Regions from separate parts of the Actinopolymorpha sp. B17G11 genome, predicted to be linked through region 2. Evidence: predicted binding sites of a transcription regulator. Region 2 holds the regulator's gene; the other holds the start of a gene.
What was found. The regulator LexA, encoded in region 2, represses DNA repair genes until DNA is damaged. The targets are predictions, from matches to a motif close to TCGAACANNTGTTCGA.
Positions count from the first base shown of each region.

Region 1: a site for LexA is predicted at 1,192-1,207, ahead of ABN028_RS20880 (Rv2578c family radical SAM protein). Genes of this name have one in related genera too.

Region 1 covers NZ_JBEFTW010000021.1:41,257-44,663, forward strand. The annotation lists gene ABN028_RS20875 (4a-hydroxytetrahydrobiopterin dehydratase family protein) at 375-1,088, opposite strand; gene ABN028_RS20880 (Rv2578c family radical SAM protein) at 1,216-2,373, shown strand; gene ABN028_RS20885 (hypothetical protein) at 2,420-2,695, opposite strand; gene coaBC (bifunctional phosphopantothenoylcysteine decarboxylase/phosphopantothenate--cysteine ligase CoaBC) at 2,768-3,407, opposite strand, start outside.
Region 2 covers NZ_JBEFTW010000002.1:260,556-263,962, forward strand. The annotation lists gene ABN028_RS03540 (ATP-dependent DNA helicase) at 1-566, shown strand, start outside; gene ABN028_RS03545 (hypothetical protein) at 567-1,421, opposite strand; gene lexA (transcriptional repressor LexA) at 1,465-2,202, opposite strand; gene ABN028_RS03555 (LysM peptidoglycan-binding domain-containing protein) at 2,568-3,116, shown strand.

The DNA of each region.
Region 1 (3,407 bases), on a different contig from region 2:
GCGGTGCGAAGGCGCGGACGGCGTCGCCCGCGGTGCGCTGGACCAGCGCGACGAAGGTGTGCTCGTCTTGTGGGTGCAGCCCAGCGTAACGAGAGACACCGGCACTGGCGTACCAATGGGGTGCGTTTCATCCTGAATGCCGCCGGCCGAATGCTGAGCGTGACGACACCTTCAGTGGTCCGGTTGGTACGAACCGTGAGGAAATCAGCGAAGCCAGGCGGACCGGCGAGAGGGACCACACCGGCCCGGTCCACACGTCAGCGTGGGAGAAAATGTCGAACGCGGCCGTTCGAGAGGTGAGACACGACGACCGGAGACCTCTGGAAACCACGACTCGCGCGGGACCACACGACGGCTGGGCCGCCGGAATCGACCTAGCCGTCCCGTCCTTGCCACGTGCAGACGCAGGCCTCGTTGCCTTCGGGGTCGGCCAGCACCCAGAAGGCCGGCGCGGCCGCATCGGAGAGCACCCTGCCGCCTGCGTCCATCGCAGCCTGGATCCGAGCCGCCGCCTCGTCGTGTGGGACCGAGACGTCGAGATGGATGCGGTTGCGCTGGGGGCGTGGCGCGTCCATCTGCTGAAACCAGATCGCGGGACCCTGGCCGATCGGATCGACGAGCGGGTCCTGCGGACCTGACGCGCCAGGCTCGTCGGCGTATCCCATCACCGCCTTCCAGAAGGGGCGGATCAGCGCGATGTCGAGCGCGTCGATTCCGAGCTCCACGAGCTGGACCGATCGTGGCGCGTCCGTACCGACGTCCGGGGTCGTGGACAGCTGCAGCTCACCTACAGTCGACGAGATGCGGCCGGCCAGTTCGATCTCGCGCGACGTGATCGAGGCCGTGGCCGACGACTGCAGGGACAGCACCACGCGGAAGCGCCGCACGTCGATCGTCAGGCGACCGTCGACGTCGCCACCACAGGCGTCGACCACGGTGGCCGCGACCCTGGCCGCCTCGGCGAGCGACCGCACCTGGATCGAGGTGCGCACCACCCCGAGGACATAGCGCCATCCCCACCCGCTCACTGCAGCGGAGATCTCCTGGCGGGTGAGTACTTGGCCCGCGGCGTCGGAAGGTTCGTCCATGCGGCGCATCCTGGCACCAGGCACCGACGCCGGACGGACACCGCGTGAGCGGCGTCCCGGCTCCTGACGGCGGGATTCACCCGAGTCGGCGTTGGACAAGTGCTCGTACGTGTGTTCGAATGCCTGTGTGCGCTGGGACAACCTCACGTTCGCCGACCCCGAAGGTCGCGACCTCACCGACAGCTCGGTCGGAAGCGGCAGTCCCCACCAGAACGGTGCCGGCTCAGCCACCGGACCGGCCATCCGCAACGCGCCGGCCGACGCTCTTCCCTTCGCTCTCCCGGGCGCGGTGACGCGTACCTTCGACACGCCGGGCTTCGCCGGGATGACGTTCTACGAGATCCGGGCGAAGTCGGTCATCAACAGGGTGCCGGGGCGCTCCCGGGTGCCGTTCGAGTGGACGATCAACCCCTACCGCGGCTGCTCCCATGCGTGCACCTACTGCTTCGCCCGCAACACCCACACCTACCTCGACCTCGACGCCGGACGTGACTTCGACACCAAGGTGATCGTCAAGGTCAATGCAGGTGAGCTCGTACGCCGGGAGTTGGCGGCACCGAAGTGGCGTGGCGACCACATCGCGATGGGCACCAACGTCGACTGCTACCAGCGCGCCGAGGGGCGCTACCAGCTGATGCCGCAGATCATCAGTGCGCTGCGCGACTTCCGCAATCCCTTCTCGATCCTCACCAAGGGGACGCTGATCCTGCGCGACCTTCCTCTGCTCCGCGAGGCCGCGGAGGTGACAGCTGTCGGACTGTCGTTCTCGGTCGGCTTCGTCGATGACGCGCTGTGGCGCTCGGTCGAACCCGGGACGCCGAGCCCGCGCCGTCGCCTCGATGCCGTCCGTACGCTGACCGACGCCGGCTTCACCGTAGGTGTCCTGATGGCGCCGATCCTGCCGTTCCTCACCGACACCGACGAGTCCATCGACGCGACCGTCGCGGCGATCGCCGAGTCCGGTGCGGCCAGCGTCACTCCCCTGCTCCTGCACCTGCGCCCCGGTGCCCGCGAGTGGTACGCCGCCTGGTTGGACCAGGCGTTTCCGCACCTGGCACCGCGCTACCGCGCGCTCTACCGGCGAGGTTCGTACCTGCCGAAGGACTACCAGCACGACGTGACCGAGCGGGTCAAGAAGGCCGTGCGCCGGCACGGCATGGACAAGGCCGAGCGCAACCGGGCGCGCCAGGTGCCGGCATCACCCACGGAGGCGAGAGCGCTCGCGGCCGCGACCCCGAGCCGGCCGAGTGGGGCGGACGAACCCGAGCAGCTCACCCTGCTCTGAGGCATCGCCTGGTCGAGCTGCAGGCACCGACGGCGACGTCCGGCGTCTAGCGCCTGCTCGCAGTGGGGCTCGGCGATGGTCCTGGCTCGCCGGCGCCGCGACCGTCGATGGCGAGGTTGAACACGCCGACGAGATAGGCGACCAGCAGAACGACGATGACCACGGAGGCGCGGAACGACAACCACTTGTTCCGACGCATCGTGCGGACGCCCGTGCGGGCGAGCTTGTGATCGGCGACCGCGCGCCGGCTGTGTTGCCATCGCTTGCCGGCTCCGAACGCGATGACGACGCCGAGTAGCGCCAATCCCACTGTGAGAGCCATCCGCCGCATGATAACGATCAGTGGGCGGCCGATACAGGTTCGGGTGCTGCCGTGGTTGCCAGTGCCGGACGCTCAGCTCGACCAGCGTTGGACAACGAGGTCCCAGATCCGGTGTGCCAGCGCGTCCTTGGGCCCGCGGGGAACCTGCGTCTCCGGCCCGCCGGCGTCGAGGATGACGGCCTCGTTGTCAGGTTCCTCGAACCCCCGACCGGCACCCACCTCGTTGACCACGAGGAGGTCGCAGCCCTTGCGGGCGAGCTTCGTACGCCCGTGCTCCAGCGCCGTTCCATGTGCGTCGCCAGTCTCTGCGGCGAACCCCACGACCACGAGACCCGGGCGCGGTCGATCGTGGGAGATCTCGGCGAGCACGTCGGGATTCTGCACGAGCTCGATCGTGGGTGCGGAGACGTCGTCGGTCTTCTTGATCTTGTGATCGGCGTACGCGGCCGGCCGGAAGTCAGCGGGTGCTGCGGCCATCACCAGCGCATCCGCGTCGCGGACCGCGGCGAGCACGGCGTCACGCAGGTCCCGCACCGACACCACTGGGACGACCTTGACGCCGGCCGGGTCCGGGAGGGTGCTGTTGGCCGACACCAACGTGACGATCGCTCCGCGGGCCGCGGCGGTGCGGGCGAGTGCGTAGCCCTGGCGGCCGGACGAACGATTGCCGAGGAAACGCACCGGGTCGAGGAACTCGCGGGTGCCACCGGCG
Region 2 (3,407 bases):
CGTTGCAGGAGCTGGCACAGCTCATGGAGGCCTCGGGCGGCGGGACACTCGGCCTCTTCTCGTCCCGCCGCGCCGCGCAGGACGCCGCGGCAGCGGTTCGGGAACGCCTCGGCCTCGAGGTGCTCTGCCAGGGCGAGGGGCAGCTGGCGGAGCTGCATCGCCGGTTCGTGGACGAGCCGCGGACGTCGTTGTTCGGCACCTTGTCGCTCTGGCAGGGACTGGACGTGCCGGGCGACACCTGCCAGCTCGTGGTCATCGACCGCATTCCGTTCCCGCGTCCCGACGACCCGCTCGCCTCGGCCAGGCAGCGCGCCGTCGACGAGGCCGGCGGCAACGGCTTCATGGCGGTGGCGGCGACCCATGCCGCACTGCTGCTCGCCCAAGGCGTCGGCCGGCTGATCCGGCGTTCGTCCGACCGCGGGGTGGTCGCCGTGCTCGATCCCCGGCTGGTCACGGCCCGCTACGGCGGCTTCCTGCGGGCGTCACTGCCACCGATGTGGTTCACGCCCGACCGCGACGTCGCCGTCGGAGCGCTGCAGCGTTTGCGCGCCGCCCGCGACGCCTGATCAGTCCGGCATGCGTACGCAGATCGCGATCGGGGTCTGTTGGCGGCCCTGACCGAACGGGTTGTCCCGGAACAGTTCGCAGAAGAAGCCGGGGCGGCGATCGGTGTCGTGTCCCAATACGTCACGGCCGAGGTCGTTGGAGTCGATGACGACGGTGCCCGCCAGCGTCCCGGCGATGTCCTCGGGGAGCTGGGCAGTCACGGCGTCGGTGATGGCCGTGGCCACCTTGCCAGGGTCCTTGGGCGGAAGCTTCGCCGAGACATTGGACGGGAACGCCGAATAGGACGTCGGGCCGTCGATCGCGTTGACCCGGTGCCCGGCCACGACGTAGAACCATCCGCGCTGGCGGACGGCCTTGCCGACGACACTGGCTGCTGCCGCTGCCAGGATCCTGGGAAGGCCCGCCTCGTTGATCGCCAGCTGCATCGTCCAAGGGCTGCCGAGTCCGATGCCGTGCGGCGTGCGCTGGACCAGCCGGGAGAGGACCCTGGCCGCGGGTCCCGGGTCGATCTCCCAGGTGAAGTAGGACCGTCCCTGCGAGATCGCCACGATCTTCTCGCTCACCACGACGTACCACGGTCCCTCGAAGACCCCGCTGAAGTGGGGACTCTCCGCGACATGGCGCGCGGCATCGCGGACGTAGGCCGTCACGCGGGTCGGCACGTCGTCGCCGCGGGCGAAGAGTTCAGTCTGGAGGGGGATGCGTGCCCATCGCATCCCTTCGACCTCCACGACCAGACTCTTGCCGTCGTTCGGGGCCAACGGGTCCTTCGCCGGCGGTGGATCGTGCGGGACAGCGGACCGCGCGTGGTCAGCTCCTGACGTCGCGTCGGTCCCCGTCGTGGAGTTTGTCATGCTGCTCCCGGTCGTCAGGTGGTGTGCGCGGCACCCTGACAGGTCAGACGCGCCGCAGGACCGCGACGACCTTACCGAGGATCACGGCGTCGTCTCCAGGAATCGGCTCATAGGCCGGGTTGTGCGGCAGCAGCCAGACCTGCTTGCCGCGCCGGCTGTAGGTCTTGACGGTGGCCTCACCGTCGATCATCGCCGACACGATCTCGCCCAGCTCGGCCGTGGGTTGCTGGCGAACCACCACCCAGTCGCCGTCGCAGATGGCCGCCTCGACCATCGAGTCTCCCTTGACCTTGAGCAGGAACAGCTCACCTTCGCCCACCAGCTGACGGGGGAGCGGCATGATCTCCTCGACAGCCTGCTCGGCGAGGATCGGTCCACCGGCGGCGATCCGGCCTACCACGGGCACGAACGCCGGCGTGGGATGAGCGTCACCGCTGTCGGTCTCGTCGTACGTCGTCATCCGGGCACTCGAGACGGCCCGGCGGTGCGTGTCGGGGAACAAGACCTCGAGCGCGCGGGGTCGGTTGGGGTCGCGCCGGATGAACCCCTTGGTCTCGAGGACGCGGAGCTGGTGGGCGACCGATGAGGACGAGGTCAGACCGACGAGCTCGCCGATCTCGCGCATGGCAGGTGGATATCCCCGGTTTTCGACCGACTCGCGGATGACTTCCAGGATTCGGCGCTGCCTGGGCGTGAGGCCGGTGGCGTCCGGCGGCCCGTCGGGCAGTTCGCGCACGGCCGCGGTGGAGGAGTCGCGATCGGACTTCTTCCGCTTGGGCATAGCGGTGTTCTCCTTCCGAGGGTTTCCAGGAAGGGCTCCCGGGTTCCCGCCGGGTGCCCACATCGAGGAGCGTAGGGCCTCCGTCATCCACTTTCAAACATCTGTTCGACGGCGTGTCGCGAGCGTGTCGCGGACCGTGCAGGACGCCGGTCGCGCCCACCTGGCCGATGGGGGTCTGCCTGGCCGACGTGGGCGGGGCTGGTCCTCTCTTATGGGAGAACCTGTGGCCTCGAACCTATTTTCGACCCTGCGGTCTGGCGGGCTGTCGGTGGGATGGTGTAGAAAATCGTCCAGGCGTTCGATCGAACAGTCGTTCGACGTCGAGCAAGGTCGAGGTTCGTTCTCTCGCCGTAGGAGGTCGGCACATGAGCAGCAGTGCGCCAGTCGTGCACATCGACGAGTTCCGTTCCCGGCGGACCTCTCGGGCGGGCGCGCCCCACCTCCCGGAGGCACTGTCGGACAGTGGACGGCTCGAGGCGGTCCCCCGCAGGGCCGCCGCCGAGCGCACTCCGGCGCGAGTCCGGCGCGGTCCACGGCCGCGGTTGGTGCGGGCGTGTCATCGAGGGCTGGTGGCGGGTGAGCCCGTGCAGGCGCCGGTCACCCTGACCCGGCGGGGCCGGGTCACCGTTCTGGTGATGACGCTGGTCTTCCTCGCGCTCGGCGTCCTCGGCTCGGTTGTCCTGTTGCAGGGCGCGTCGGCCGCCGACGCGGGCTCTGACGGTGGTCAGTCGGTCCGGACCAGGACGGTGACGGTGGCGCCAGGGCAGACGCTGTGGGAGATCGCCGCACGAGTGGATCCTGATGCCGACATCCGGGCCACGGTCGAGGAGATCTCCCGGCTCAATGGCCTGACGAGTGCGGGTGACCTGGAGATGGGCCAGTCACTCGTGGTCCCAGTTCGTTCCGGTGGCTGACATCGCCGCCCCGAAGGTCTGGCCGGCGACACGCCCGGCTATCGCGGGTTCTGTCCCGCCTTGCGCCACCTGACCTGCAGCGACGCGGGGAGAGGAGTGTCGCCGGCGCGTCGAAGCTTGCATGGGTCTGGCGACCGACGTACGGTACCCCTAGATATGGTAGTTACAGAGCTGTAAGTCGTCCACAGGTTGTGATTCGAAGCCCACAGGTTCTCCCCAGGGAATCCACAGTCTCATCCCCAGGAGAAGCGCGATCTGGGCCCCGAACCAGGACATGTCGGGCAGATCTTG